Regions from separate parts of the Levilactobacillus sp. HBUAS70063 genome, predicted to be linked through region 2. Evidence: predicted binding sites of a transcription regulator. Region 2 holds the regulator's gene; each other region holds the start of a gene.
The links. The regulator HrcA, encoded in region 2, represses chaperone genes, less so after heat shock. The targets are predictions, from matches to a motif close to TTAGCACTCNNNNNNNNNGAGTGCTAA.
Positions count from the first base shown of each region.

Region 1: groES (co-chaperone GroES) is a predicted target of HrcA. The motif match lies at 4,142-4,168, and genes of this name have one in related genera.
Region 3: V8I28_RS09655 (ATP-dependent Clp protease ATP-binding subunit) is a predicted target of HrcA. The motif match lies at 4,225-4,251, and genes of this name have one in related genera.

Region 1 is NZ_JBANSM010000004.1:108,378-118,920, reverse strand. It holds gene V8I28_RS07395 (APC family permease) at 1-1,627, opposite strand, end outside; gene groL (chaperonin GroEL) at 2,133-3,758, opposite strand; gene groES (co-chaperone GroES) at 3,823-4,107, opposite strand; gene V8I28_RS07380 (redox-sensing transcriptional repressor Rex) at 4,368-5,006, opposite strand; gene V8I28_RS07375 (ABC-F family ATP-binding cassette domain-containing protein) at 5,432-7,384, shown strand; gene V8I28_RS07370 (nitroreductase) at 8,032-8,685, opposite strand; gene V8I28_RS07365 (aldo/keto reductase) at 8,760-9,623, opposite strand; gene V8I28_RS07360 (aldo/keto reductase) at 9,636-10,493, opposite strand; gene V8I28_RS07355 (MerR family DNA-binding protein) at 10,508-10,543, opposite strand, start outside.
Region 2 is NZ_JBANSM010000001.1:350,845-361,387, forward strand. It holds gene dltD (D-alanyl-lipoteichoic acid biosynthesis protein DltD) at 1-286, opposite strand, end outside; gene dltC (D-alanine--poly(phosphoribitol) ligase subunit DltC) at 290-523, opposite strand; gene dltB (D-alanyl-lipoteichoic acid biosynthesis protein DltB) at 564-1,769, opposite strand; gene dltA (D-alanine--poly(phosphoribitol) ligase subunit DltA) at 1,769-3,298, opposite strand; gene V8I28_RS01725 (teichoic acid D-Ala incorporation-associated protein DltX) at 3,349-3,498, opposite strand; gene dnaJ (molecular chaperone DnaJ) at 3,798-4,952, opposite strand; gene dnaK (molecular chaperone DnaK) at 5,078-6,955, opposite strand; gene grpE (nucleotide exchange factor GrpE) at 6,990-7,577, opposite strand; gene hrcA (heat-inducible transcriptional repressor HrcA) at 7,598-8,635, opposite strand; gene ribF (riboflavin biosynthesis protein RibF) at 9,000-9,950, opposite strand; gene truB (tRNA pseudouridine(55) synthase TruB) at 9,975-10,543, opposite strand, start outside.
Region 3 is NZ_JBANSM010000006.1:4,934-15,476, forward strand. It holds gene V8I28_RS09630 (glycosyltransferase family 4 protein) at 1-206, opposite strand, end outside; gene V8I28_RS09635 (glycosyltransferase family 4 protein) at 219-1,397, opposite strand; gene ptsP (phosphoenolpyruvate--protein phosphotransferase) at 1,751-3,481, opposite strand; gene V8I28_RS09645 (phosphocarrier protein HPr) at 3,481-3,747, opposite strand; gene V8I28_RS09650 (hypothetical protein) at 3,916-4,116, opposite strand; gene V8I28_RS09655 (ATP-dependent Clp protease ATP-binding subunit) at 4,430-6,658, shown strand; gene V8I28_RS09660 (MucBP domain-containing protein) at 6,861-7,964, shown strand; gene asnS (asparagine--tRNA ligase) at 8,366-9,757, opposite strand; gene V8I28_RS09670 (cation-translocating P-type ATPase) at 10,422-10,543, opposite strand, start outside.

The DNA of each region.
Region 1 (10,543 bases), on a different contig from region 2:
TCGACCGGTAGGAGGAGTGAATATCCACGAACCGAATGTCCGGAAATTCCTCTTTAAATTCCTGCGCCGTCTTGTGTTCCTTCTCTGGATTCTCGTCGAAGGACACGTGCATGGCGATGACGTAATCCCCAATGGACCGGGCGTAATTGATGGCGCCGGCCGTTACCCGGGTGATGTTGCTGACCAGCACGATGACGGTCGCCCCATCGTACTCGTGCATGTCGGCCTTCGTCTTGGCCGCCACCCGCAGCTGCCGCGCCACCTTCTTGTAATGCTGGTGAATACGATAAAACAGCAAGAGCAACAGCGGCATGATGATGAGGTATGGCCACACGTTGGCGAAGTGCAAGAACAGCAGGAAGATGACCAGGACCACGGAAATCAGGGCCCCAATCAGATTGATGAAGGCCTTGCCCAGCCAGAACCCTTCGCGCGTCCGGAACCAGTGAATAATCATCCCGGATTGCGATAACGTAAATGGCACGAACACACCGACCGCGTACAGTGGAATCAACAGCGTCGTTTGCCCGTGGAAGATGAAGATCAGGACAATGGCCCCGACCGCCAAGGAAATAATCCCGTTGGAGTAACCGAGACGGTCCCCCCGGTCCAGGTAAGCGTGTGGTAGGAATTTATCCTTCGCCAGGTTGTAGGCCAGAATCGGAAAGGCCGAAAACCCGGTATTGGCCGCAACGGCTAAAATCAAAGCCGTGGACAATTGTAGCAAATAGTAGATAACCCCATGGCCAAAAACGCCGACCCCAATCTGGGAAAGCACCGTTTGGCTTGCCTCGGGCCGAATCCCCATGTAATAACTGAGGAAGGTAATCCCGCCGAAGAAGATGGCCAGGATCGTTGCCATAATGGCCAACGTCGCCGCGGCATTGTGACTCTTCGGTTTCTTAAAGTTTGGCACGGCATTACTGATGGCTTCCACCCCAGTCAGGGAAGAAGACCCGGACGAGAACGCCCGGAAGAACAGCAACAGCGTCATCCCGGAGACCGAACCGCCCAGTCGTGCCGAGGCGTGATACGTGATGCTCCCGGTCACGATGTTGTAAAAGCCCACACCAATCATGACCACAATCATCAGGATGAAGAAGTACACGGGACCGGTCAGAAAGGACGCCGACTCTCGCATTCCCCGTAAATTAAGCAACATAATGCCGATAACGATCAGCACCGAAACCAACACTGAATAAGGCGACAACGCCGGAATTGCCGAGGTAATCGCCTCGGTCCCAGACGTCGTTGAAACGGCCACGGTCAGCATATAATCAACCAACAGCGATCCCCCGGCGACTAAACCGGCCGACTGTCCCCAGTTGGTGCTAGCAACCACGTAGGCGCCACCACCTGTCGGATAGGCATGGATGATCTGTTGATAAGAAAGCGTGATCGCAAACAACAGGACCAGAACCAGCGCGGCAACCCACAATTGATACATCAAGGCCGCTGCGGACAAGGTAATCAGAACTGTCGTAATTTGCTCAGTACCATAAGCCACGGAGGACAGTGCGTCAGATGACAGCAAGGCCAGCGCCTTAAATTTCGTTAACGCCTGGCCACCTTCGTCCATGGTCTTTAGGGGTTTCCCAATCAAAACCCGCTTTAAATAACGCCACATGACTACTTACTCCTTATCTCCATAAATAATGAAAACGGGCTCGCACCCGCCTAAAAAGTCTTTATTAATCGTTCCAATTTCAAACGCAAACGTAATTCTACTACAACTAGCTCCACAATACCACTCTTGTTCAGCATAGCAACTAAGAAAACTGGCCATGACGACGTAACCGCCAATTATCGGCAATTCACCGTTGCCAGTCTATGGCAGAAGAAAGCGCTTCACGTTTTAAATGAGCCGTTGATAAATTTTATGCCGCTACCGACTGGTCACCGCTCTGCCCAGGTGCTCCCCAAGGACCAGCATAGCCTGGCCGAAGCACATGGCCGTTTAACCATCCCTAGGCGGTCGTAGTGGGCCTTCTCCCGTGCTCCCAGGTGAAGAGACCCGTGCTCAAAACGACTTGTCTGACGGCCATATTTAGCCAACTAGGTGCAACCACAAAAAAGCCAATCGGCGCACCGATTGGCTTTTTTAATCCACTAGCAAGCTAGCGATTCAGTTTTTACATCATGCCGCCCATGCCTGCAGGGTTAGCAGGTGCAGCGGGTGCTGGGTTGTCTTCAGGCTTGTCAGCCACAACGGCTTCGGTCGTCAACAACAGAGCGGATACGGATGCGGCGTTTTGCAGAGCAGAACGGGTAACCTTAGTTGGGTCGGTGATACCGGCCTTAACCATGTCTTCGTATTGGCCGTCAGCGGCGTTGTAACCGATGCCTTCCTTTTCACCCTTCAGGTGTTCAACGACAACGGAGCCTTCAACACCAGCGTTTTCAGCGATTTGACGAACGGGTTCTTCCAGGGCACGGAGAACGATGTTAACCCCGGTCTGTTCGTCGCCTTCTGCCTTGACAGCGGCAACGTCCTTGATCACGTTGATCAAAGCAGTTCCACCACCAGCAACGAAGCCTTCTTCAACAGCGGCACGCGTTGCGTTCAAGGCATCTTCAATGCGGTACTTCCGTTCTTTCAATTCAGTTTCGGTTGCGGCACCGACCCGAACAACGGCAACCCCGCCGGCTAACTTAGCCAAACGTTCCTTCAACTTGTCACGGTCGAAGTCAGAAGTCGTTTCTTCGATTTGGCCCTTGATTTCAGCAACCCGGTTAGCGATTTGATCCTTGGCACCAGCACCTTCAACCACAGTGGTGTTGTCCTTAGTCACGTTAACCTTTTGGGCTTGACCTAATTGATCAATCGTGGTGTCCTTCAAGTTAAGACCCAAGTCATCAGTGATGACCGTCCCACCAGTCAGAACCGCGATGTCTTGCAAGGTTGCCTTCCGACGGTCACCAAAGCCAGGTGCCTTAACAGCAACCACGTTGAAGGTCCCACGCATCTTGTTCAGAACCAACGTTGGCAAAGCTTCACCGGTAATGTCATCGGCGATGATCAACAATGAACGGCTTTGTTCAACAACGGATTGCAGTAATGGTAAGATATCTTGGATGTTGGCAATCTTTTTGTCGGTAATCAAGATGTAAGGGTTGTCCAAGTTGGCTTCCATCTTGTCGTTGTCGGTAACCATGTATTGTGACATGTAGCCACGGTCGAATTGCATCCCTTCAACCACGTCCAAGCTGGTGTCAACACCACGGGATTCTTCAATGGTGATAACCCCATCGTTACCAACCTTTTCCATGGCATCGGCAATTAACTTACCGGTTTCTTCGCTAGCTGATGAAATAGAAGCGATTTGGGCGATGTCGTCCTTGGTCTTGACGTCATGTGACATCTTGTGTAAACCATCAACGGCGGCCTTCGTTGCCTTTTCAATCCCACGACGGATGCCGACAGGGTTGGCACCGGCCGTGACGTTCTTCATGCCTTCGTTAACGATGGCTTGCGTCAATACCGTAGCAGTGGTGGTCCCATCACCGGCGATATCGTTGGTCTTAGAAGCAACTTCAGAAACCAACTTAGCTCCCATGTTTTCGAAGTGGTCGTCAAGTTCGATGGACTTCGCGATCGTTACCCCATCATTCGTGATGGTTGGGTTGCCGTAGCTTTGTTCCAAAACAACGTTACGTCCCTTAGGTCCCAGGGTGGTCTTCACCGTATCAGCTAACTTATCAACACCGGCAAGCATCTTGCTACGGGCGTCTTCAGAAAATTTCAATTCTTTAGCCATTTTATTCATTCACCTCATACTAAAATTTTTGAATTATTTGGATAGTCTTCTTAGTGGGAAAAGCTTAGTCAACGATAGCGACTAAGTCCTTTTCGTGTAAAACAAGGTAAGTGGTGTCTTGGTACTTAACTTCAGTCCCGGCATACTTATCAAACAATACCTTGTCGCCAACCTTAACAGTTGGGGCTACCTTTTCGCCATTGTCTAACACACGGCCATCACCGACAGCAACAACGTTTGCCGTTTGTGGCTTTTCTTGAGCGTTACTTGCGAGCACAATGCCGCCAACCGTGGTTTCTTCTTCTTCTGGTTGATCCAAAATGACGCGGTCTCCTAATGGTTTTAACACTTGAATCCCTCCAATAAACTTACTTTTAGCACTATTAGCACTTGACTAACATAAGTGCTAATCAACAATATCTAATATATGGTTTTTCCCTATAAAAATCAAGGAATTTGACAAACAAATTCACGGTCCCACCCCCGCCACCGGCACATCGCCTAGAGTTCCAGGCTTTCCAGCTCATTGAGGTGAATAATCAGGCAACCACCCCGCCCCCAACTTGGGGCCAAAAAAAATCGCAACCCCGGAGGATTACGATTCAAACGTTAACTTAAATTATTGTAGTGTTCCAGGAAGTAAATCAACGTCTGGAGTTCGTTGGTCAAGTCCACATTCTGAACGCGAACGCCCTTGGGCACCGTGATTCGCAGCGGCGTGAAGTTTAAGATCCCTTTGACCCCGCCAGACACGGCCTCATCGGTAACCTCTTGGGCCACTTGTGAGGGAACGGTCAAGATGGCCACTTCAATCTGCTGTTCTTCCAATTGTGTCCGTAGATCCGTCATCGGATAGATGGGCACCCCACTTTGAATCGTGTTGGCAATCTCTTGCTTCACGTCAAAGGCCGCACTGATACGGACGTTACTGTCTTGGTGGAAATTAAAGTTCAGGAGCGCATGTCCTAAATTCCCGACCCCGATCAGGGCGACGCTGGTCAGGCGGTCCTGGTTCAAAATCTTCTTAAAGAACTTGATTAAGCTCTCAACGTCATACCCATAACCCCGTTTACCCAGGGCGCCAAAGTATGAGAAGTCCCGCCGAATTGTTGCGGAATCAACCTTAACGGCTTCGGACAATTCGGTCGAAGACACCCGGGTCTTATCGGCGTCTAGCAAAATATTGAGATAGCGATAATAGATCGGCAAGCGTTTGGCTGTCGCCCGCGGAATTTTTTGTTCTGTCAAAAACGAGACCTCCTAAAAGAAACCGGCTACCGTTCACAAGCGATAGCCTCATATTTAAATAATTGTCTGGATTGTGAAATCAACTTTCTTATAGATTATAGCATAACCGTTCATCTTGTGAAAGAATTTGCAAGTTTTTTTCACAATTTATTTGGTTATTTCGGTCTTCCGATAGAATATGCTAAAATAGTGATTGGACAATCACGCGAGCCGGCAGAGTCGGCAACGCCGGCCCTCGCTGGAATTACTCACCGGCGGTTGCTCCCGTTAATGCGGCCAGAATTGCCGCGATGGGTCCGATAAATTTAATCAATAAACTAAACAAATTGTGGGATGTCCTTTTTCACGACAGTCGGCAATTGAAATAACCTAAAAGTAACGTCCCTTCACTTTTAAGCCATCACAACAAAGGAGGTTGGTTTACCGTGATTCTTTTACAAGTTCAGCAGGTTACGCGGCGTTTCGGCGCCAGTGTCCTCTTCGAAAACGTCAGCATGGACGTGCCCGAACACGGTCGCGTGGCCCTCGTCGGCCGCAACGGCGCGGGTAAATCTACCCTATTAAAAATGATTGCCGGTGAAACGGCGCCCGATGTCGGTCAGATTACCACTAAGCGTGGGCTGACCATGGGGTATCAAGCTCAGAATGCCGGTCTGGCCTCGACCAAGACCGTTTGGAACGAAATGCTCAGCGTCTTTGCCAAGCTCATCGCCATGGAAAAACGGATGCACGAGCTCGAACAACAGATGAGTGACCCCGCAATCATCGCCGATCAGGAAAAGTTTGATCAAATCAGTGCAAGCTATGACCAATTACAGCAAGACTTCAGCGATCAGAATGGTTACGGCTATCAGGCCGAGATTCGGGGCGTGCTCCACGGCTTCGAGTTCGACGAAAGCTACTATGATAAGCCGATTAACGAGTTATCTGGGGGCCAACGCACGCAACTCGCTCTGGCCAAGCTCCTGCTGGAACGTCCCGATCTCCTGATTCTGGACGAACCGACCAATCACCTGGACGTGGAAACGTTGACCTGGTTGGAAGGCTATTTGCAAGGCTATCCCGGCGCCATCCTGGTCGTTTCCCACGACCGGTACTTCCTCGATCACGTGGTCAACGACGTCTACGACATGGCCCACGGCGGACTCGACCATTACCCGGGAAATTACTCCCACTACATCGCGGACAAGGCCGAGCGCCTGCGCTTAGCCTGGAAAGAATACGACAAACAACAGGCCGAGATCAGCAAGCTGGAAGACTTTGTGAACAAGAACATCGTCCGGGCCTCCACCACCAAACGTGCTCAGGCCCGGCGAAAACAGTTGGAAAAGATGGACCGCATCGACCGACCCGAGGGCGACGAAAAGGCCGCGCGTTTTAGCTTCCGGCCCAAGCGTCAGAGCGGTAACGTGGTCCTCGACGTGGTCAACGGCGCCGTGGGTTACGACGGCCAGATTCTGGCCGCACCGGTCAACCTGGACATCAAGAAACACCAGGCCGTGGCCATCGTCGGCCCCAATGGGATTGGAAAATCCACCCTCCTGAAAACCATTCTGGGTCGGATTCCCGCCATTCAGGGCCAGATTATCTTTGGCACCGGCGTCGATACCGGTTACTACGACCAGGACCAGGCCACGCTACACGACAAGAAATCCGTCCTGCACGAGTTGTGGGACGACCACCCCACCACACCCGAGGGCGATATCCGCTCAATCCTCGGTAGCTTCCTGTTTACCGGGGCCGACGTGGACAAGAGCGTCCACAGCCTGAGCGGGGGCGAACGGGCCCGGTTATTGTTGACGAAGCTGGCCATGCAACACGACAACTTCCTCATGCTCGATGAACCCACGAACCACTTGGACATCGACAGCCGGGAGGTCTTGGAGACCGCGCTCAATGAATTCGACGGGACCATTCTCTTCGTTTCCCACGACCGGTACTTCATCAACCAAGTCGCCACGCAGGTCGTCGAGCTCAGTCCCGAGGGCACCACGCGGTACCTGGGGAACTACGACTACTACGTTTCCAAGAAGGCCGAGCAGGATGCCTACGCGGCCAAGGAAGCCGCCGAGGCCGAAGAAGCCCACCCCACTGTTGTCGCCCCCAAGCAGACCCAGGTTGACTATCAAGCGCAAAAGGACCAAGCCAAGGCTAAACGAAAGCTCAGCCGCCAGGTCACGGCGCTTGAGGACCAGATGGGCGAATTGGAAAAACAAAAGACGGCCGTAGAAACCGAAATGAGCCAAGAGGCCAACTTCAACGATGCTGGCAAACTAGCCGACCTACAGGCCCAACTCACCGCCGTCACCACGCAACTCAGCGAAACGGAGGATGCGTGGACGGAGAAGAGCCTGGAACTGGAAGACTTTGCGGATTAAGGCCGAGATGGTTTCGACTCTCTAAAATTAAAGGACAAGCGTTAACCCGTTTATTCATAAAATCAGTGTCGAACCCCTAATGATTTAAGGGTCGGCGCTGATTTTTTAATTCATTCGAATCCCCGACTTGCACAAGACTCAGCGATTACTCGAACTTTCATCAAGTACCTTGTCTCAATGACCGACAACGTCTATAATTATAAATGGTTTCAGGGGAGAAACATTCGCATTTTAATTCAGCGTGTATCCTCGAATTACGCCGAGAATACGCGTGACACGGGGAGATGTCTTTTAATGAAGCAGTTATTTAAGCAGTATTACCAAGATGGTTTCGCGAAAACAAACGGTCTATTTAAGAATTATTCCAAGTGGTTTAGACGGTTATTCTTTGGCGCGGGGCCGATACTAGTGATCCCGCTCCAACTCATCTTAGCTTTCCTGCCCGAATCGCTACCCGTTCTTCTTCTTGAGGTCCTAGGTTTCGCCTACTTAATTCTCACATTTTCCCTATTTTTGGTGGAATCCATCATCCACGGGGTGAGGTATCTGAGAAATAAGTAGCGCGTTCGTTCAACGCAAAAACTGCCAGTCCGAATAAATCGGCTGACAGTTTTTTCTATCTACTGGTATAAGCGCCATTTAGTCGGCTAGTCATGAAACGTCGTCATCTGATCGATCGGTAACCGCGTAGACGTAATTCGATTAACCGCCGCCTCCGCATCACGATATCCTAAACCAATCCCCATGATGAGCTTCTCGCCATTTTCCAGCTGAATATTGTGCCGAACTTCCTCTGGAAAACTGACAAACTGATAGGCGGGCATGGAATCAATCCCGGCATCCTTAGCCGCTAACATCAGCGCCATGCCAAATGCCCCCAGGTCGTATAGGGACCACTCCGAGTAGCCTTCAGGTAACGTCAGGTAGACGATGGCCTGGGCATTATAGAGTTTACCCGCGGCATCTCCCATAATCTTTTGCCAATCTGGGCCAACCGACTGGGCAATGCCATCGGACCACGCCTGCATATTATCCTGTGCTTGCGCGGACCAAGCCGACCGCGCCATTACGGGTAAATCGGAATGACCATGTTCGCCGACATCCCCCAGGTGTTGGTGCTCTTGGCGAATGCTTTGCAGTGTCTCACCCGTGACCACGTGGACCTGATAAGGCTGCGAGTTCACCCAAGACGGGACCTCTTCCGCCGCAGAAATAATCTTCTCCAGCGTAGCCTTGGGAATTTGTTGATCTGTAAACCAACGCGTTGCGTGACGTTCATTTAAAGCTTGATAGACATCCATTCAATGATCTCCTAACATCCAGTTTTCTTAGGTCTACTGTACCACTGTGCCCCTAGTTTCTGTCGCCTGAGCCCTTATGATTTGGCCGTGTCCGGATCAAATTGGAATCCGCCACTGTACGGGGCTTCGTCGATGGCTTGCATCTCAGCCGATGTCAACGCAAAATCGAAATCATCCAAGTTCGCCTGCATATGCGCATCACTGGTCGACTTGGTCAAAGGGATAATGTCCTTTTGGATCAGCCACCGCAAAATCACTTGTGACGGTTGCTTGCCATATTTTTGGGCAATCTGGTTAACCGTCGCGTCCTGTAAGACGTTGCTGTCCGGTCCGCCAAAGGGACTCCAGGCTTCGACCTGAATATCTTGGGATTGGGCGTACTCGGCCGCTGCCGTCTGGGCAAAGCCAGGGTGATACTCGATTTGATTCAGCATGGGCTTAATCTCACTATCCTCGACCAATGCCTTCAGATGATGCGCCAAAAAGTTAGAAACACCAATGGCTTTGATCTTACCAGCACGATACAACTCTTCCAAGGCACGCCAAGTATCAGCGTTTAGTTCGCGCCAATCGTCATGCCACTTGGCATTGGCTGGCCAGTGAATGAGGTAAATATCAACATAGTCCAACCCTAACTTGTCCAACGACGCATTGAAGGCCTGTAGCGTCTGCTGATAGCCCCGATGACTGTGCCAGGCTTTCGTACTAACCAAAATATCTTCTCGTTTGAGGTTGTTTTCGGCCATTGCCTCATGAATCCCCTGACCCACACTCACTTCATTGCCGTAGATTTCAGCCGTATCGATCAGCCGATACCCGTTTTTAATTGCCTTTTTAACCGCCGTCACAGTCTCTTGGCCGTCCGGAATAATCGTGCCGAAACCGACTACGGGGACCTTGTACCCATTATTTAACGTATAAGTTGAAGTCATATCCATCATTATTTGCTCCTATTCTACTGAAAATTGCTTTGACATGTCTAACATGGCTTGAAAATCCTTGGCATCTTCTGGCATGTTGAACCCGTTGCCCGTATTCAATGTCGCGATTTTAGCCATTTCATCGTCGCGTAACTCGAAATCAAAGATAGCCAGATTTTCCTTCAGCCGGTTAACGTGAACGCTCTTGGGAATGGCAACGATGTCACGTTGCATCAACCAGCGAAGAATCACTTGGGCCGTCGATTTACCGTGAGCTTGCGCAATTTCCTTTAACTCTGGTAATTCAAACACCTGATGATTACCCGAAGAAAACGGTGCCCAGGCTTCCATTTGAACATCATAATCAATCATGGCTTGTTGGTCCGCCTCACGTTGGTTAAAGACGTTGGCTTCAATCATGTTCACGGCTGGCTTAACGTCCGTGAAATTAATGAGATCAACTAGTTTTTGCTGGGTGAAATTGTCGACCCCAATGGCCCGAACCTTGCCGGCACGATAGGCTTCACTCAAGTAGTGCCAAGCACCATAATAATCGCTTACCGGTTGATGGATTAAATACAAATCTAAGTAATCCAACCCTAAATTAGTCAAAGACCGTTCAAGACCTCGTTGGGCCCCCTCATAGGAGTTGTCGGTCAGCCACAGCTTTGATGTCACGAAGAGTTCCGACCGGTCAACCCCACTACGCTTGATGGCACGCCCAACCGCTTGTTCATTGCCATACGCAGCGGCCGTATCAATCAACCGGTAGCCCAACTTAATGGCTTGATAAACCGCCTCTTCGGCTTCGGCTAAATCCGTTACCCGAAAGACGCCCAAGCCTAACTTAGGCATTTTGATCCCATTATTTAAAGTAGTAAATTCCATTTTAACAATCTCCTTTAGTGATTTTCGGTCAGTTGAAATCTTAAATAGTC
Region 2 (10,543 bases):
ACGGCCGGTAATCCCGATGATACTTCTGGGCCAGAACGGACGGATGCATCGGATCAATCCGTGACCATTCCGAGGACCCGAAGAACGGGACGTACCCGTTGCTCAGCGCCGCTTCCTTAATGTGCTTACCGCGTAAAACGTTGGGTGACAGTGACACCGCCGCCTGGCGCTCGCGAGTGGCACTAATGTGCTTAAACCCGAAAGTCACCGGTGAAGCGAGCACCGCAAAAACTAGAATCGCCGCGAGAATTAACGGACCAAAGATCCGTAGTAATCGCTTTGCCATTGGCTAGGCCAGGCTTTCAACTTTCGCAATAATCTTGTTGGGCGTGTCCCACTCTGACCGCTCAAATTCGGAAACGGGCACATTCACACCCAGTTCGCTTTGCAGCGACAGCAATAATTGGACGGACGCCATGGAGTCCATGATGCCGCTATCGAACAGATTTTCATCCATTGCCCCGCTAACATCGCTACCCGTTAAGTCGTTTAAAATGTTTAAAACCGTTTCTTTGATATCCATTTTTATTTCCCCCTCGATGAAATAAACCCTTTTAAATTAGTTAAAACCAAATTTTATCCAAAATCCCCGAAAAGATTAGGAAGCTAAAGCAGACCAAGTTGCCCGTCAAAAAGATGGCAAAGATCTGAGTGAAATGATTGTGCGGCACGCTCTGACGATGCTTCTTCTTGTAGCGCAACCACATATCGTTGACCATCAAGGCCACCCCGTGGAAGAGGCCGTAGGTAATGTAATACCACGTGACCCCGTGCCAGAACCCCATGACTAACATGTTAATCACGTAGGTCACATTCGCCGTGGTCGTCGGTTTCTTGAAGACCTTATGCTTCATGAACCAGAAGACCAGACGCATGTAAATGAAGTCTCGGAACCAGAAGGACAGCGTAATGTGCCACCGATTCCAGAAGTCCTTGATGTTCGGAGAACGCCACGGTTGCTTGAAGTTCATCGGCGTGGCGATCCCCATGATATAGGACGTCCCCACGGCGAACAAACTGTACCCCGCAAAGTCAAAGAACAGGTCGGCACTGTAGCAGTACATGTACCCGACCAGTGGCCAGGAGATATCCAAGAAGCCGCCCCGAGAGTGCATCGCCATCAGCTGCAACTTCGGCATCAAAATCGTTCCGAAGTAGTAGGCCAGAATAAACTTGTACATGAAGCCAACGAACAGGTAACGAATCCCCTTTTGCAACATCCCCAGGTACTTATCCCGATCCGGTACCGACCGATAGTCCGCCTCAAACCGGCGATACCGGTCAATTGGCCCGGACGAGATGGTTGGGAAGAAGAGCATGAATTGCAGGAACGTCATCACGTTGTAGTTCTTGATGGCCCCATCCCTGGTCTCCATAATCGTCTGCACGGCTCTGAAAGTCAGATAGCTAATCCCCAGAAAACCAATCAGTGAAGCCTGACCGTTTTCCACGGCCGGCGTCACCTTGACAATCGTCAGTGGCGCAATCGCCAAGATGACCATCAAGTAAAAGAACGGCCCCGAATTGTGATTCCTTCGGTAAACGGCATACCCCCAAGTCAAGCCCACCTCGTACAAAATGTAAATTATCAAGGCCACCCCTTGGGTCCATTTGGCACCGCCAAAGGTTAAGACCAGAAAGAAGATTGAAATTAACGTTTCGTAAAGGCGTGACCGTTTACCGTACAGAAGACCAATCATCAGTGGCAGTAACGCCACCCCCAACAAGGCGAAATACGTTGGGTTGCCGTACGGTTCAAATGTCAACATTAGTGATTGACCTCAGCAATAATTGATTTGATATCGACCTTGCCGTTGGGGGTCATCGGTAGGCTGTCCTTGTACACAAAGCGCTGTGGAATCATGTATTCCATCATGTCGCCACCCTGTAAATTATCCTTGATCGCCTTGGTAAGGTCTAATTCACTGGCAAAGTTGTGTTCGCTAGGAACCACCCAAGCAATCAGTTGACTGACCTTGTGGTTCCGGTCGTAACGTGGCACCGCCACGCCGACCTGAATGTGGTCTTCTTGGGACAGGTAGTGGTTCACCTCTTCCAATTCGATCCGATAGCCGTGGAGCTTAATCTGAAAGTCGGTCCGGCCCCGGTACATAATCAAACCATCGGCCTGCATCACACCCAGGTCCCCGGAGCGATAGACCGTCTTGCCGTCAACCGTGACGAACGCCTTAGCCGTCTTCTCCGGATTGTTCAGGTACCCCTTCGACATTGAGGGCCCACTAATCAGAATTTCGCCCTCGGTTCCAGCTGGTACCGGCTTCAGCTGGTCATCGACCACACTGATTTCGGTGTCACCCTTGGCGTAACCAATCGGCAGCCGTGGGTAATTGGCCAGCGTATCGGCGGTAATTTCCACCTGAGTCACCGCTACCGTGGTCTCCGTCGGCCCGTAGGTGTTAAAGATCCGGGCATCCGGGAACCGACTGTGCAGCGTCTGGGCCGTGGCATGCGTTAACTCCTCGCCACAGAACAGGAACCGGCTCAATCGTGGATAATGTGCGGCATCAAAAGTGGGCTCCAACAAGCAAATGTCCATAAAGGACGGCGTTGACACCCAGACATCCAGGTCCATCTGCGGTAACGTCTCAAAGAGTTGTTTGAAATTATCCGTGACCGTCTTCGGCAGGGCCACCAACGTGCCACCACTGGCTAGCGTGGGCCCCCAATCCATGACCGACAGATCAAACGAATACGGTGCTTGTGATAACGTCCGTGGTTGCGTTGGCAATACAAAGTCTGCACTGAGCATCCAGTTGACGTAGCTTAATAAGTTTTTGTGTGAAATTTGAACGCCCTTCGGTTTACCAGTCGTTCCGGACGTGAAGATGATGTAATAGTTCTCATCCCCACTCACGGCATGATCCGCCTGGTAATCCACGGCGGGACCCGCGAAGATGGTCTGCAAATTGTCCGGCGTCACCACCGGTGTAGCACCTAAGGTTGTGGGCAGCGCGCTGACCGCAATAGCCGCGGCGGGCTGCGCAATTTCATTAATCGTTGTAATCCGCTCTAATGGTGAATGCGTATCTATCGGAACGTAAGCGTGGCCGCTTTTGACAATCCCTAAGAAGGTCGCCATCATATTAAACGTTTGGCCCCCATAAACTAAGATGGGCGCATGTGCTGGTAATTGCATGGCATCCAAATGGGCGGCCAAAGCATCCGAGCGTTGTTTCAGGTCTCCGTACGTGTTCGTGTGCCCAAGATCATCATACGCAATTCGATCCGGTTCGCGCGTCGCAAACCGATCGATCGCCGTGATCATGTTTTCTATCATTCTATATCCCCCCCAAAAAATCCGTGGTTAGTGGTTAGCTGACCCCGCAGCTAGAACTCGTTGTAAATAAACGTCGAGTTGTTCAACCCACTATAACCATACAAGTAAACCAAAATCATCAAAATCACAAAGTAGAATAACGTCCACCCAATAAAGGCCACTACTGGTTGATGCCAGATCGCCAGCCACTTTGCTCTCATGAAATTCACCCCCAAGTTTGCTGGTCGATTCGTCCCCCAAACCAGCTTCCGTTCGCAACCACGCACCGTGTCATTTCCCCGACGAATCCACGATGCGTGGTGAGGAGTTCCGCAGTTACCCTGCGCTCCTTATGTTCTGAGAGTATCATTGGCAAAAGCTGATTGCAATTAACCTTACTCAACCTTAAGGCTTTCTTTTGTTTTCATAATTTTCGTTATTGATTCGGCCCATCAAAAAAGGCCGCCGAACTCGTCGGCAGCCTTGATAGATTAGCACTTAGAGCACTTCGGCCCGCAAGCTAATTTTCGTTGAATTTATCACGCATTTTGTTAAATAAGTTACCTTTGCCAGAACCTGTAACACTTTCACCGCTGGCCTTGGCGAAGTCTCTGAGCGCGTCCCGTTGACCCTTATTCAGGTTCTTCGGCGTCATGACCTTGACCGTCACGTGCTCGTCACCGTTACCGTTGCCGCGAAGCCGTGGCGCCCCCTTACCGCGTAAGCGGAAGGTGGTGCCGCCCTGCGTCCCGGCAGGAATCTTTAGTTTGACGTCCCCGTGAACGGTCTTGACCGTCACATCATCCCCCAGAGAAGCTTGGACGAATGAAATCGGTTGATCAAAGTAAATCTCAGTCCCATCACGCCGGAAGTCTTTGCTTGGCGTGACTTGGAAGATGATGAAGAGGTCGCCATAGCCACCGCCATTTTGACCGGCTTCACCCTGACCCTGGAGCCGCATTTGTTGACCGTCATCAACCCCAGCTGGGATCGTGACTTCAACTTCGTGCTGTTCTTCCTCGTGGCCAGAACCGCCACAAGTTGGGCACTTTTCCTTGATTTCCTGACCAGTACCGTGGCAGACGGGGCAAGGTTGTTGACTCCGCATCCGACCCAACGGTGTGTTGGTTTCGGTCGTCACATAACCCGAACCGCCACATTGGTGACAGGTGACGGGTGACGTCCCCGGCTTAGCACCGTTCCCACCACACGTATGGCATTGCGCCTCGCGAGTGTACTTGATCTTGGTCTTCTTGCCAAAGATGGCCTCTTCAAATTTGAGGGTCATCTGGTACTGTAAATCACGGCCCGGGCGTGGGGCGTTAGGATTACGTTGTGCGCCACCGCCGCCAAAGAATTGGTTAAAGATGTCGTCGAAACCACCGCCGCCACCAAAACCGCCGAAGCCGCCACCGGCACCAGCACTACCGCCGCCAAAGCCACCAAAGCCTTGGGGACCATCGGCTGAACCGTATTGGTCGTAATTAGCCCGTTTATCCTTATCACCTAAGACGTCATAGGCATCCTGAACCTCTTTGAACTTGTCCGCCGCGTCGGGGGCCTTGTTCAAATCTGGATGATACTTCTTAGATAATTTCCGGTAGGCCTTCTTAATTTCTTCTTGGCTGGCATCCTTGGAGACACCTAATACGCCATATAAGTCCGATTGCGCCATCGTTTTCCTCCCAATCCATTCCGAAATTTTTCGCTACTAGTAAGAATAGCATACTCGAAACAAAAAGCCAAAGCCCCACGGACTCTGACTTTTTGCCTTACTCCTTGCAACGAGACAACGACCGTTTACTTCTTATCCTTGTCATCGTCATCGTGGACTTCATGGAAGTCACCGTCAACGGTGTCACCATCTTTGCCATCAGCCTTGGCACCATCGGCACCAGCGGCTTGGCCAGCAGCACCATCAGCGCCACCTTGAGCTTGTTGGGCTTGTTGGTATAACTTGACAGACAAGTCTTGGATAATCTTGGTCAGATCATCCTTCTTGGTCTTCATGTCATCCAAGTTGTTGGCTTCTTGAGCCTTCTTTAAGGCATCACGAGCATCTTCGGCCTTCTTGATTTCATCGTCGGAAACCTTGCCCTTAACGTCTTTCAACGTCTTATCCGTCTGGAAGAGTAATTGGTCGACTTCGTTCTTGGTGTCGACTTCTTCCTTACGCTTCTTGTCGGCAGCTTCGTTTTCCTTGGCTTCCTTCATCATCTTGTCGATTTCTTCGTCGGACAGACCACCGGAACTCTTGATGGTAATCTTTTGTTCCTTGTTCGTACCCATATCCTTAGCGGAAACGTTAACGATCCCGTTCTTATCGATATCGAAGGTGACTTGGATTTGAGGAACCCCACGAGGTGCGGCTGGGATGTCAGCGAGTTGGAAGTTACCCAACGTCTTGTTGTCGGCAGCCATTGGCCGTTCACCTTGTAAGACGTGAATATCAACGGCTGGTTGGTTATCCGCAGCGGTTGAGAAGACTTGGGACTTGCTGGTTGGAATCGTGGTGTTCCGGTCGATTAACTTCGTGAACACGCCACCCATGGTTTCAATCCCTAAGGACAATGGGGTCACATCCAACAGCACAACGTCCTTCACGTCACCGGTGATAACCCCACCTTGAACGGCGGCACCTAAAGCAACGGCTTCGTCAGGGTTGATTGAGTGGTTGGATTCCTTACCCGTCCACTTTTCAACGGCTTCTTGAACGGCTGGAATCCGCGTTGAACCACCGTTTAAGATGACAACGTCGATGTCGCCAGCCTTTAAGTCGGCATCCTTCAACGCATTTTCAACAGGAATCCGCGTCTTTTCAACCAAGTCAGCGGTCAATTCGTTGAACTTAGCCCGGCTCAATGACTTTTCCAAGTGCAAGGGGCCGTTTTCACCAGCGGAAATAAATGGCAAGCTGATTTGGGCTTCAGTCACACCAGAAAGGTCCTTCTTGGCCTTTTCGGCAGCGTCCTTCAACCGTTGTAAGGCCATCTTATCCTTGGATAAGTCCACACCATTTTCTTGCTTGAAGTCGGCGATTAACCAGTCCATGATCTTCTTATCGAAGTCATCCCCACCTAAGTGAGTATCACCATTAGTTGACAGAACGTCAAAGACACCATCACCTAAATCCAAGACGGAAACATCAAAGGTCCCACCACCAAGGTCGTAAACCATGATCTTTTCATCTTTGTCTTGCTTGTCCAAACCGTAAGCCAAAGCAGCGGCCGTTGGTTCGTTGATGATCCGTTCAACGTTCAACCCGGCAATCTTACCAGCATCCTTCGTTGCTTGACGTTGCGCGTCGTTGAAGTAAGCTGGCACCGTGATAACGGCCTTTTCAACCGTATCACCAATGTAGTCTTCGGCGAAAGACTTCAAGTGTTGTAAGATCATCGCTGAGATTTGTTGTGGCGTGTAATCCTTGCCATCAACCGTGACCTTGTAGCCGGCTTCACCCATGTGACTCTTGATGGATGAAATGGTGTTAGGGTTGGTGATTGCTTGACGCTTGGCCACTTCACCGACTTGTGTTTCACCATCTTTAAAAGCGACAACGGATGGCGTCGTCCGAGCGCCTTCCTTGTTCGCAATAATCTTCGGGGTACTACCTTCAAGAACGGCAACGGCTGAGTTGGTCGTCCCTAAGTCAATTCCGATAATTTTGTTACTTGCCATCAAAAATTCCCTCTTTATTAGTTTTTTATTTGATTTATTGTGCTACGACAACCATCGCTGGCCGCAGAACCCGGTCCTTCAATTGGTAGCCCTTCTGGAGAACCTTGACCACCGTTTCAGTGGTTTGGCCCTCTTCAACAGGAACCGATTGAACGGCTTGATGCAACGTTGGGTCAAAAGTCTTCCCAATGGCTTCAATCTCCGTGACGTGGTTACGCTTCAAGGCATCTTCCAAGTGATCGTAGGTCATCTGGACACCCTTCTTCAGTTGTTGCCCCGTCTCGTCCGTTGCTTCGACCGCCAGAGCGCGCTCCAGGTTGTCAATGACGGGGAGCACGTCCTTCGCCAGTTGCTGGCCATCGTACTTGATAAGTGTGGCTTGTTCCTTTTGGAAACGCGCCTGCATGTTTTGGACTTCCGCCTCCGCACGAAGATACTTATCTTCAAAGTCACTGGCTTTGCTCTTGAGTGCATCGACTTCAGCAGCAGTGGCAACCTTCTTAGCAAATTTTGGTTTCTTTGGTGCTGCTTCCTTAGCCGGTTCAGTCTTTGAATCTGGCTTGGTCGTGGCGGCCTTTGCCGCAGTTTGGTCATCGGTAGACGCTTGTTGCTTGTCAGCCACGATAAAAACCCTCCCTTTCTTTACTCGTCATAAAACCGGTAATAATCTAATAGTTTTTTCGCGAGCTCTTCACGAAACGCGCCGACAATGCCGAGCATCCGAGAATATGGCATCCGCGTGGGTCCTAGAATGGCAATCATGCCCTGACCGTGCTGGTCAACGTCATAGGTTGCCGTGATTAAACTGAAGTTCCGCAGCGCATCGTTGGTCATTTCATTTCCGATCCGCACCGAAATCTTATCACTGGGTTGCCCCAAAACACTGGCAATATCATCGGTCTTATCGATCAATGAATACAGTGACTTCAGTGAATCAACATCACTATCCTGGGAGAAGTTCAGGAGGTTGAGTCGCCCGCCAACGTAGAACCGCTCCTGAGCGGCCCGTGTCAGCACATCGCCGAAGATATCCAAGAATCCCTGTGGACTCTGAAGATAATTGGCAATCTGCGCGGGAATCTCGGCCTGCAACTTCTTTAAGACTTCCGGTAAAGTCAACCCCACGAGTTGGTCATTAATCAAGCGCACCACAGCCTCTAGCTGTTCGCCATCGACATCACCCGCCACGTCAAAGGTCTGATTCTCAACGTCCCCGCTATCGGTCACGAGAATCGCCATAATCTGCCGCTTACCCAGTGGCACCAAGCGGAACCCACTGAGTCGGCTATCCTTCAACTCCGGCTTGAGCGTAAACGCCGTGTAACTCGTCAAGTTGGACAGGATCGTCGCGGATTGTGAAATGATTTCGTCAATCTTGTGAAAATCGCCGCCCAATGAGGACTGAATCACATCGATATCGTTCGGCCGTAGTGGATCGGGCTTCACCAGATGATCAACGTAATACCGGTAGCCTTCGACCGAAGGAATCCGGCCGGAAGAGGAATGGGTCTTCTTAATCAGACCCTGTTCCTCCAAGGCTGCCATCTCGTTACGAATTGTCGCTGAGCTTACGTGGATGGGTAACTGCTTGGCTAATGCCTTAGACCCCACCGGAACACCGGTATTGGTGAAGTCACGGACAACGGCTCGCAGAATCATCATTTGTCTTTCTGAAAGCATCACAATCACCCCTTTTTTAGCACTCAAACTAATCAAGTGCTAAGACACATATATAATGTAGCAAAACCGGGTTTTGAAGTCAAGAAATCTGGTAGAAAAATTAGCAATCTCTGCAATTAAGTGCTAATTTGCCAAATTGTAACCGATTTACCGTGTCTCTAGGCTTTTCGTCGGTGATCAGCCTAACCAGTCCCCAGCATACCAAATATTGGGGGACTTGCAATTATCTTCCCAAACCGAGCGTTGTGCCCGGCCACGGCAAAAAGCCCGGACACTGCCGGGCTTTTGTCGTTAATTTGGAGATGACCGGAATCTCTGACGAACGCCGGTAGTCATTCACGACTACCCGTGTTTGTGCGCGAGATCAGTCGGCCGCAACCTGCGAGAAATACTCCCGGGTGGCCACTTCGTCTTGTTTCAATTGGTCGATGAGACCCTGGGCGGAATCGAACTTGACTTGCCCCCGTAGCCGGTGGTGCCACTCGACCTCGACGTTTTCACCGTAGAGGTTGCCCTGATAGTCTAGGAGGTTCATCTCCACCGTAATCGGGCGATTGTCGCCAAACGTGTCATTGCGGCCCACCGAAATCATGCCGGGATACCAAATGGCCCCGACCTTGAGCCGGGCCGTGTAGACGCCAATACCCGGAATCCATTCGTTCTCCGGCGTTAAGACGTTAGCGGTTGGAAAGCCAATCGTCCGCCCGCGAGCTTCCCCGTGAACCACCACGCCAGTCGACCGGTACAGGTAGCCCAACAGATTATTGGCCGTATCCACATCGCCGGCTTTCATGGCCTGACGAATCCGTGTGGAACTAATCTTCTCCTGGTCGCTGGCTTCCTTGGCGACGGTCTCCACGTCAAAACGGCCCTGCGCGTACGCCGGGAGCCGGTCCATCGTGGCCACGTCTTTCTTGCCATAGGTGTGGTCAAAACCCGCCACGGCCGCAACCGTGTGAAACGCCACGAGGTAGTTATCCACGAACTCCTGGGGCGTTTGGGCCGAAAAATCTCCGGTGTAGCTCACGAGAAAGACGCGATCCACGCCCAGTCGGTCCAGCTGCTGGAGCTTTCGGTCCGGCGTGCTCAAGTATTTTCGGTCATCGCCCTCTAGCGGCCGGTAAACCAGCGCCGGATGATGATCGTAGGTCAATACCGCTAGCTTCACATGCTTGGCCGTAGCGAGCGCCTTAGCCCGTCTGATGACCGCCTGATGCCCCCGGTGGACACCGTCAAAGAATCCCATGGCCAAAACGACCGGATCATCGGGAATCTGTCGCGCATCCAGGGGGTGATGTATTCGAATAACTTCCATGACAAGACGCCTCTTTCTCAAATCTTAATTCACCGCAAACATCTTGAGCGGCTTATATTGCTTTTTTTCGGGTAAATACTGGTACAGACACTTTGTTTGATCCTGATAAGTCAGGGCCACGACCGGAGCCGTACTGCCGACTTGTTCTTCGTCCAGGAACACGCCATTTCTGACGAGACCCCAGAGTCGTTCGGACAACGCCACGTGAGGGTAATCCCGCAAGGCATAGTCGATCGGCCGCAGAATCGGGGTCAGGTCGTCGGCGGCCATGGCGGCTTCCACTTGGGCTAACGTCACCGTCTGGTCCAGTGTGAAACCACCACTCCTTAACCGCGTCAGGGAGGCCATCACCGCGGGGACACCGAGCTGCCGACCCAGATCGACCGCCAGTGTCCGCACGTAGGTCCCCTTGGAGCAGGCGATCTCAAACGCAATCGTCTGGGTTCCCTGTTCGGCATCGAACTGGCCCTCGTCGACGAGGTCAAAGGACTTCACGGTAATCGTCCGGGTGGGGCGTTCCACCGTCTCGCCGGCTCTAGCGTACTCGTAAAGCTTGCGCCCCTTCACCTTGACCGCCGAGTACATGGGCGGCG
Region 3 (10,543 bases), on a different contig from region 2:
CCCCGTCCCGGTAAAAAAGTCGACAGATAATAGGTCGGATTAATCGTATGGTAGTGGGTCACATCGACCCGCCCGTACCGGTTAACCGTGACCTGAAAGTCGGCCTTTAACCGCGTTGCCAGTAGATTCATCAGTTCATTGTAAGCACTCCCCACGCCCTGTCCCTTAACGGAATCGGCCTTGGAGAACATGTTAATTTTTAGCATTCAATTGCTCCTCTAATCACTAAAGTCCGGGGTATCCTCGTGCGTGGCCTCATAGCTGGCCTGGGCATCCTGATAAAACGAGATGACCCGCTGGCCAAAGGTATCCGCGGAGATTTCGGCCAATTTACGGGCCAATAAATCCGGGTCCTGCTCTTCATCCCCGTGCTGCAGGTAATCGATGACGTTGGCAATCATCTCGTCGGCCGTCTTAAACGTCACCCCTAAGGTTCGGCTAGACAGCAACTCATCCGTATACGGACTGGTCATGACCACAATCTTGGTACCGGCCGCCATGGCCTCGATGTAGGTCAACCCCTGCGACTCGGAATCGGACGACGACAGGAAGACATTCGCCATGTGGTAATAGCGAAAGACATCATTGTTGTTGACTTGCCCGGTGAAGGTCACGTGATCCGTGAGCTGAGCGTCTCGGACCTGTTGCTCCAAGTCTTCTTTGGCCGGTCCATCCCCCACGATTAGTAGCTGGGCGTTGGGGACGGCCGCTAAGATTCGCGGCATCGCGGCAATACTTTCCTTGATATTTTTCTCGTAGGCCAACCGGCTCAGTGACAGAATCACCGGCGTATCCGGCCGGTACCCCAACTCCCGCCGAAGGTTAGCCGTATCTGGCTGTTCGTATTGATGCAGGTTGACCCCGGTCGGAATCACCCGAATAGGTGCTTTCACCCCATAGTCGGTGAGCGTCGTCAGCACCCGATCACTCGGTGCCACGACCCCCGTCAGGTGATAGCAAAAGGCCAACGTCCCCTGTTTAACGTGCACGGGCTTCAAAATCTTCCCGTTGGCCACGTAATGGAGATAATCCTCGTACATCGTGTGGTAGGTATGTAGGCAGGGGATTTCCAAGTTCCGCGCCACAAATTTTCCAATCCACCCCATCGAGAACTCAGTCTGGGTGTGCACAATATCTAGGTTCAATTCCTTTGCAATCTGATAGGCCTGAAATAATCCCCGAACGGCAATCCGCCGCTCCGTAAACGAAACGAACGGAATACTCGAAAAACGGAAGACATTCCGCTCATAAACGTTGCGTTCCACGTTCGGATCGGTGGTCGTAAAGATGTAGACCTGATGCCCCTGTTTTTCCAATTGATCACGCAACGTCTTAATCGAAGTTGCAACCCCACTCACTTGAGGGAAATAGGTATCCGTAAATAAGCCAATGTTCATCGCCAATCCCCCTTGCGTCTGTGTTTGGCTAAAAGTTTTGGAGCTTCGCTTTGTACAATCATCACAATTATATGGGTTTGACTAGGGGATTGCAAACGTCAGCCGCTATCGCAAGAAAATCTCATCATTTGCCCATTCACGCCGGTTACTCGTTCCCCCGCTGATTTTTACGGTAACTCTTGTGCTACGCCTGCGGCTGCCAAGGGTTCCGTCTGCTGTGGGGGCCGGTTCCAGCCTAAGAGACGGGCTTCCACCTCGCTCGGAAGCCAGCCACCACAGTCCGCATCCCCCAATCGCTACCAAGCAAAAAGAGCTTGGGCCAGACGCCCAAACTCTTCACGAACGCTTAATTTTCATTTCAAAACATCCGGTACGGCCGCTTGGACCATCGTCACCACTTCTTGGCTGGTGCTGGCCGAGTTAACCGTGGTCTCCGCTAATGAGGTCAACTCGTGCGCATCCAGCTGACTAATCAGCTGACGCGTCTTGAGAATGGACCCGGGGGCCATGGAGAATTCGTCTAAGCCCATGCCCAACAGCAACGGCAGTGCAATCGGATCGCCCGCCATCTCGCCACACATGGCCACGGGAATCCCCGCGGCGTGGCCGGCCGTGATGACGTGCTTGATGAGCCGCAGGATTGCAGGATGATACGGCTGATAGAGATAGGCCACATTCTGATTGGTCCGGTCGGCCGCCAGGGTATACCCAATCAGGTCATTGGTCCCAATGCTCATGAAGTCCACCTCGTTGGCAAACCGGTCCGCCAGCAAAGCCGCCGCCGGAACCTCAACCATCATCCCCACGGCAATCTTGCCCATCGGCACACGTTTAGCCGTGAGCTTCGAGCGCTCGTCGTCATAGATGGCCTTGGCCTGCCGCAATTCATCCAGCGTGGCAATCATCGGAAACATAATCTTCAGGTCGCCAAACGCCGAGGCCCGAATCAACGCCCGCAGCTGACTGCGAAAGACCTGTTGATGCGCCAGACTTTGCCGAATGGCCCGGGCTCCCATGAAGGGATTAGCCTCGTTTTGCATGGGCCGATACGGTAAATCCTTGTCGCCACCCACGTCAAGCGTGCGAATGACCACTGGCCGGGGGCTAAGTTCGGTCAGCACCTGCCGATAGATGGCAAATTGCTCATCTTCGGTCGGTAAGTGCTGCGCGTCCAGGTAAAGAAATTCGGTTCGCAACAAACCGACCCCCTCGGCGCCACTGGCGGTAACTCGTGGTAAATCGGTAACGGCCCCCATATTGGCAGCCAGCGTGACGCCCACGCCGTCCTTCGACACCGTCTCGTAATGCGTGAGCTTTTCCAACCGTTGCTGGTTCTTTACCCGCTGGGCCATGGTCCGCCGCGCCACGGCAATCTCATCGGCGGTCGGACCGACCATCACGTTCCCCTGCGTTCCGTTGACGATGATGAGGTCACCATTAGTCAGCTCGTGGGTGGCCGCTTGCGTACCGACCACCGCAGGGATATTCAGGGACCGCGCCAGAATCGATGAATGCGAGGTCCGCCCACCGGCATCGGTCACAAAGCCTAAGACCTGCTGGGGATTAGTGGCCACCGCCTCGCTGGCAATCAAGTCATGGGTGACCACAATCACCGGCGTCTTAACCAACGCCAAATCGGGTAGCGTGACGCCGAGTAAGTGGGCTGTCAGTCGTTTGGCCACCTGTTGCCAATTAGTCAGCCGATCCTGTAGATAGGGGTTGTCCGCCAACTCCGCCAGCTCGTCTCGCACGGTCGTCGAGACCAATGCCACGGCAAATTCGGCGTTGACGTGCTGGTCGCGAATCCGCTGTTCAATGTTTCCCACCAAATCCTGGTCCTTTAACATCGCCATTTGCGCAATAAAAACCTGGGCACGGTCAGCACCCAGGTTTTTATTTACACGAGTTTTTATCGTCTCGATCTCCGAGACGGTTGCTGCAAGGGCCTGATGGAAACGATTTAATTCGTAATCAAGATCAGTGATTGTCTGCTGAGAAACGTGCAGGTCTGGCTCATCTAGTCGGTAGACCCGACCACAAGCCACCCCATCACTGGCAGCAATCCCCCTGAGCATCGCCTTCATTAGTCAGATAAACCCTCTTTAGTCATCGTTTCAGCAATGGCAGTCATAGCGTCAGCTTCATCGTCACCATCAGTCGTAATCGTGATGTCGGCGTTTTGGCCAACACCTAAGGACATTACACCCATGATAGACTTCAAGTTAACGGACTTGTCTTGGTATTGCAAGCTAACTTCAGAATTGAACTTGCTTGCTGATTGAACTAATAAAGTCGCTGGACGTGCATGAATACCTGTTTCTGCTGTAACATGAAATTCGCGTTTTTCCATAATTGATCGATCTCCTTTAAGCTTAGGTTGACTACTTACCGAACGTCACTCGCCTTGACCTTGCGCATTGATCAAACAACCATTCAACGAGTCACGCCTACCTATTAAGAATATCAATCTAAGCGAGAAATTACAAGTTATACATGAACCGCTTTCATCAAAAAATCATTATTCACCGCTATTTCCGGCGTCATGATCGTAGTGATAGATGATTTTACCGTTCTTTTCGGCCTGGCCAACCACCCGTTTGCGCGTCTCAAATGCCATAAACGCCTTTTGAAAAGCGGGAAAGTCTTCCGGCGTAACTTCAAACTGGTCGATTTTTTTATCCTTTAATTGATTCATTAAATCCGTAAAGTCGCGATCCATAGCGTGCCCCCTTCCTAATTCTAAACAAAACGTTCTTCCCTATCTTACGGTCAAAATCCGTAGCGGTCAAAACTTTTTTAACTTTTTGACCAATTTGAGATAGTCATTTTAGCATTCTATGGCCGAGAGTGCTAAAATGTAGTCGTTCGCTGGAAATCGCCCGCCACACCGCGCATCTTTCGTGCAAACAAAATACTTGCACGGTCAGCTGAACGCGGTATAATGTGGTCAATGGTCAAGAAAGGTCAAAGGCTTTTCGTCGACCGCGTGGGAATTTCCTACGAGAACTCCAGGCAAGAAAGGAGACGACAAGATGCTATGTCAAAATTGCCACCGCAATGAAGCAACGATTCACCTTTACATGAGTGTAAATGGGCAGCGGCAACAAGTTGACCTATGCCAAAATTGTTACCAGCTGCTGAAGCAACAGCAATCAAACGATTCTGGAAATGGAGGTGGCCGTATGGCACAAGATCCATTCGGCTTTAATAACCTGGATGATATTTTCCGGGCAATGCAAGGCGGCGACAACAGCCAAGCTAATTTCCGACAAGCGTCTGGTCAAGGGCGTCCAACCCAACCTTCCGGCAATCAGGGCGGTTCAGGCAACGGCTTACTCAGCCAATATGGTCTGAATCTGACCCAGATGGCCAAGGATGGCAAGGTCGATCCCGTGATCGGCCGGGATAAGGAAACCGCTCAAGTCATTGAAATCTTGAACCGGCGGACGAAGAACAACCCCGTTTTAATTGGGGAAGCCGGTGTCGGGAAGACGGCGGTTGTTGAGGGCCTTGCGGAACGCATTGTCGAAGGCAACGTTCCTCAAAAGCTCGCCAACAAGCAGATTATTCGTCTAGATGTGGTCTCACTGGTCCAGGGTACGGGTATCCGTGGCCAGTTCGAGCAACGCATGCAACAGTTAATGAAAGAGGTTCAGGCTAACCCCGACATCATCCTCTTTATTGATGAAATCCATGAAATCATGGGTGCCGGGAATGCCGAAGGCGGGATGGACGCTGGCAACGTCTTAAAGCCAGCCCTCGCCCGTGGTGATTTTCAATTAATCGGGGCCACGACTCTGAGTGAGTACCGTGACATTGAAAAAGACCAAGCCTTAGCACGGCGGTTCCAACCGGTCACGGTCAATGAACCGAGTGCTGACGAAGCCGTTAAGATTTTAAAGGGTATCCAAAAGAAATACGAGGACTACCACCACGTCCACTACACGGACGATGCGATTGATGCGGCCGTTCGGTTATCCGATCGGTACATTCAAGACCGCTTCTTACCCGACAAGGCCATCGACCTGTTGGATGAAGCCGGTTCACGCAAGAACTTAACCATTAATGTCGCCGATCCGAAGGCCATTGATGAAAAGATCAAGTCGGCCGAGGATCAGAAGCAGGCTGCCCTGAAGCAGGAAGACTACGAAAAGGCCGCCTACTACCGTGATCAAGTCACGAAGCTGGAGAAGTCCAAGGAAAATGCCAAGGACGCCGACCAAAATGCTTCCGCCGAAGTCACGGTTAAGGACATGCAAGACATCGTTGAAGAAAAGACCAACATTCCGGTCGGTGAATTACAGGCCAAGGAACAACACCAGCTCAAGAGCTTGGGTGCCGACCTTGAAAAGCACGTCATCGGCCAGAACGAAGCGGTCGATAAGGTTGCCCGCGCCATTCGCCGGAACCGGATTGGGTTAAACGGCACTGGTCGGCCAATCGGCTCCTTCCTCTTCGTCGGACCAACCGGTGTGGGGAAGACGGAATTGGCCAAGCAATTAGCCAATGAAATGTTCGGGTCCACGGACGCCATGGTTCGTTTCGACATGTCCGAGTACATGGAGCCACATTCCATTTCTAAGCTGATCGGGTCACCGCCTGGCTATGTTGGCTATGAAGAAGCTGGTCAACTCACCGAGCAAGTTCGGCGTCATCCATACACGTTGATTCTGTTGGATGAAATCGAAAAGGCCCACCCTGACGTCATGAACATGTTCTTACAAATTCTTGACGATGGCCGGTTGACCGATTCGCAAGGGCGGACGGTTTCCTTCAAGGACACGCTGATCATCATGACCAGTAACGCCGGGACCGGCGATGCCGAAGCCAATGTTGGTTTCGGAGCCGCTGCCGAAGGAACCACCCACTCCGTTCTGGGTAACCTAACCAACTACTTCAAGCCGGAATTTCTCAACCGTTTCGATGACATCATTGAATTCAATTCATTGAGCAAGGATAATCTGATGCACATCGTTGATTTAATGATCGATGATGTTAACCAGATGCTGGCCGGTCAAGGTCTCCACATCCACGTCACCGAACCTGTTGAAGAACAATTGGTCCAAAAGGGCTACAATCCAACCATGGGGGCACGGCCACTTCGCCGGGTCATCCAAGAAGAGATTGAAGACCGGATTGCCGACTTCTACCTGGACCACGGGGACGTCTTCAATCTCGTTGCCAAGATTGAAGACGGTAAGATTACGTTGGCTGCTGACAATGAAGCCACCGCATCGACGACCGATACAACTAAAGCTTAATTTCTGATTTTTCCAGGGTGCTCAGCCACAGCGGTTGCGCACCCTTTTAGTTTGTCCCCATTTGACCCACTCACGGCTACCAAGACTGTCAACAACGCCCCGCAACCATTGTCGAAAGACAAAACTGATAGCGTTCACATGTTGGCGTGACGGGTAAAAATGGTATACTAGATTTTAAAGGAAACTTCTGGAGGTGAATGGTATGGCATTTTTTGACTGGTTACGGCGTTTGATTGAACCTAAGCCCCGGCGCGAAGCCGTTTCGCAGCCGGTCGTCTCACGTCGCCATCCGGCCGTCCCGCCGGTTCAACCGCCAATTGAACCAGTAAAACCCAGTCAATCCGTCGAACCGCCGGTGGTCCTGACCACACCGATCATTACCTTACCCCCGACGCCACAAGCAGCCGCGCCGGCACCCACCGCAACGTTGGTCGTTCGCCTAGTCGATGAACACGACCGCGCCCTTCAACCGGCGTTGGTCATCACGGGGCCGCTCAACACCCCCGTAAATTACCGTTTTCCAGATATCCCGGGGTATGCACTCTCGCGGATTCACGGCTTTACACAGGACTTTATCAGTGAATACGGCCTAACGACGGTGATTTACCGGCGACTACTGGGGAAGCCAATCGTCGGCTACCTGGTAGACTTCGATTCCGGTCGCCTACTCGAATTGCCGCAAATCCATCGTGGCAAATTAGGGTTAACGTACACCCTCACGCCGCCCACGGTCCCCGGCTACCACATCTTTCAGGCGCAAGGCCCCCAGCGTGGAACCTTTACCAGCCAAGCCAAACGCGTGGTCTACTTCTATCGTCGGGATAGTTGGGAGACCGTCCAACGCGTTCACCAGTACGTCTTTCTTCAGGCGGATCACGCCGTTTACGATGAACCTAAGGGCCGCGACTACGGCTACCAATTCCCGGCGGATTCGCTTTGGCGCCTCTTCATGATTATCACGCTGACGGACGGGTCCGTCTGGTACAATCTTGGGGGCAATCAATGGCTGAGTGCCGAAGAAACCCGCCGACGCGACCACCGCTTGGCGCAACCGGCCCTCCCGCAAAAGCGGCTGTGGCATCCCGAGCCCTACGCTAGACTGGGCACCGTGGATTACGTCCCAGGAGCGGCGGTCTCCATCTACACTGAACCGTACGGCGAAACGGCTGGGCAATTGGCCCACGGCGAAACGCTGGATATCCGCGGTCGAATCGTGGACGACCAGCACCTAACCTGGTATCAGATTGGCCCAACCGCCTACATCAACGCCCGTTACGCCCGCCTGGTCCCCACTGAAACGCTATAAAGGAACTCGAAAAGCCTCCCAAACAATCCGTTGAGATTGTTTGGGAGGCTTCTTTTGATTTCGCTATCGTTCTTAGGCGTCTTGATGGCGCATGATGCATGGCGCACTCCGGCAACACCGTTTTGACTGTTCACCTAACTGGAAACACCCTCGCCGATGTCACCCGGCCACTTCTACGGCAACCCGAACGAGAAGATCGACCGACAATCGTTACCGGAGGCGGCCAGGGATGGAGCCAGCCGTGAGAGTGAAGTTGGCTGGCGTTTTTAGCCAGCTTACTTCACCGGACGATTGGAAGACGTGGTTTGCGGCTTCCAATCGAGGTAAAAGACCGCTTCTCAGGCTTTTACCGGCCCCTCAGCAGGCGGAATCCCTGGCAGTCGCAGGTAAAACAGATTGTCTTAGAATTCGGCGTTGCCTGGCGTCCGTGGGTAAGGGATCACGTCGCGGATATTTTCCATCCCCGTGACGTACATCAGCAACCGCTCGAACCCGATACCGTAACCGGAGTGCTTGGTTTCCCCGTACTTCCGCAGGTCGAGGTACCATTGATACTCTTCTTGTGGTAAGTGGTTGTCCTTGATCTTCTTGGCCATTTCGGCTTGACGTTCCTCACGTTGACTTCCACCGATCAGTTCCCCAATCCGTGGCACCAGCAGGTCGGCGGCGGCAACCGTCTTGCCATCGTCGTTGTCCCGCATGTAGAAGGCCTTGATTTCGCGTGGGTAGTCCGTCAGGAAGGTTGGCCGCTTGTAGATCTGTTCGCACAGGTACCGTTCGTGTTCGGCCTGTAAGTCCAGCCCCCAGTAAACGGGAACGTCGAACTTAACGGGGGCTTCCTTCAAGAGTTCGATTGCCTTCGTGTAGGTAATCTGAGCGAATTTCTCACTCGTCGTCTGGTGAAGTCGGTTCAACAGGTCATCGTCGACCGCGCCGTTCAGGAATTCCAGTTCATCCTTGGCGTGGGCCAACAGGTAGTTGACCACGTACTTCAGCAAGCCTTCGGACTCGTCAATCACGTCCTGCAGGTCGGCAAAGGCCATTTCTGGTTCAATCATCCAGAATTCTGAAGCGTGCCGCGCCGTGTGGGAGTTTTCAGCCCGGAAAGTGGGGCCAAACGTGTAGACGTTCCGCAGGGCTAAGGCAAAGGCTTCGACGGGCAGCTGACCACTGACCGTCAAGTTGGTTTCCTTCTTGAAGAAGTCCTGGCTATCGTCCACCTTGCCATCGTCAGTCTTGGGCAGGTTGTTCATGTCCAGCGTGGTTACCCGGAACATTTCCCCGGCCCCTTCGCTATCGCTACTGGTGATGATCGGCGTGTTCACGTAGGTAAAGCCGTGTTCCTGTAGATATTGGTGAATAGCGAAGGCCGTCAGTGACCGAATCCGGAAGACCGCGTAAAACGTGTTCGTCCGAGGCCGTAAGTGGGCCAACGTCCGCAGGTATTCGTAGGAGTGCTTCTTCTTTTGTAATGGGTAATCGTTGTCGGAAGCCCCTTCCAGAACGACTTCATCCGCATGAATTTCGAAAGGCTGCTTGGCATCCGGCGTGTAAACGACCGTCCCCACGACCTTAATCGTGGAACTCAACGGTAACTTCGTCATTTCCGCATAGTTCTCCAGGTCGCTCTTCATGACGATCTGGGCGTGCTTCAAGCAGGAGCCATCGTTTAATTCGATAAACCCAACACGCTTGGAACCCCGCACCGTCTTCACCCAGCCGTGTAAGACGACTTGTTCGTCTTCGGCAAAGTGTTGATCGCTAAATAAATCTTTTACTAAAATTTCTTTCATCGTACTCTCCTTCTGCGGAACCATAAAAAAAGACCCATCATCCCTAAAACTAGGGACGAAAGATCTTTCCGCGGTACCACCCAAATTGTTTTTAACTCAAAACCAACTTTAAACTAGCGTACAAACATACGCTCCGGTTGATAACGTGTCGGTCACGGCGGGGCCTACTCTTTGCATTTCAGCCTGCAACGAAATCGGGGTTCGCCCTATTGGACGCGTCACTAAGCTTGCACTACCCTTAGTTCGCTGAACACGCGTTGCCCATTTGGCATTGTCCGTTTCACTTGTTTTTATCTTTATTCAACTGTTGTCAGCGTATCACAAGTTGGAGCGGCATACAACTAGAATTTCAGTTGTCCGCGGGTTACGGTCACTTTTCGTCCGAAATTGACTAGAATTATGGTCATTATGCGACTCATGACGTTACGCTTAGTTATTTGCAATTTTATAACGGGATCTCACCGCCTTATCGTGGGACGACTTGGAAGACTTGCGGGTTTAGCAAGTCTTCCAAGCGAACCGGAAGCCCGCTTTCCAGGCTGGAGGTGGCCCCCATAGCAGACGAAATCCTTGGCAAGCGCAGGCTCCTGGTTTCGCTAATTTTAGTGGACAGATAGACAGCTGCTCCGAAAATCAGCGCATTAATTCTGCTTTCACGCTTTAATTAATCCTCTAACAACTGGCTGGACTGTACCGGCTGGCGGCGACCCCAGCGCTTCTTGATTTCCAAGACCACCGTGGGGATGAAGACGCCGATTCCGACCACGATCCAAGCGCTCAGCGGCA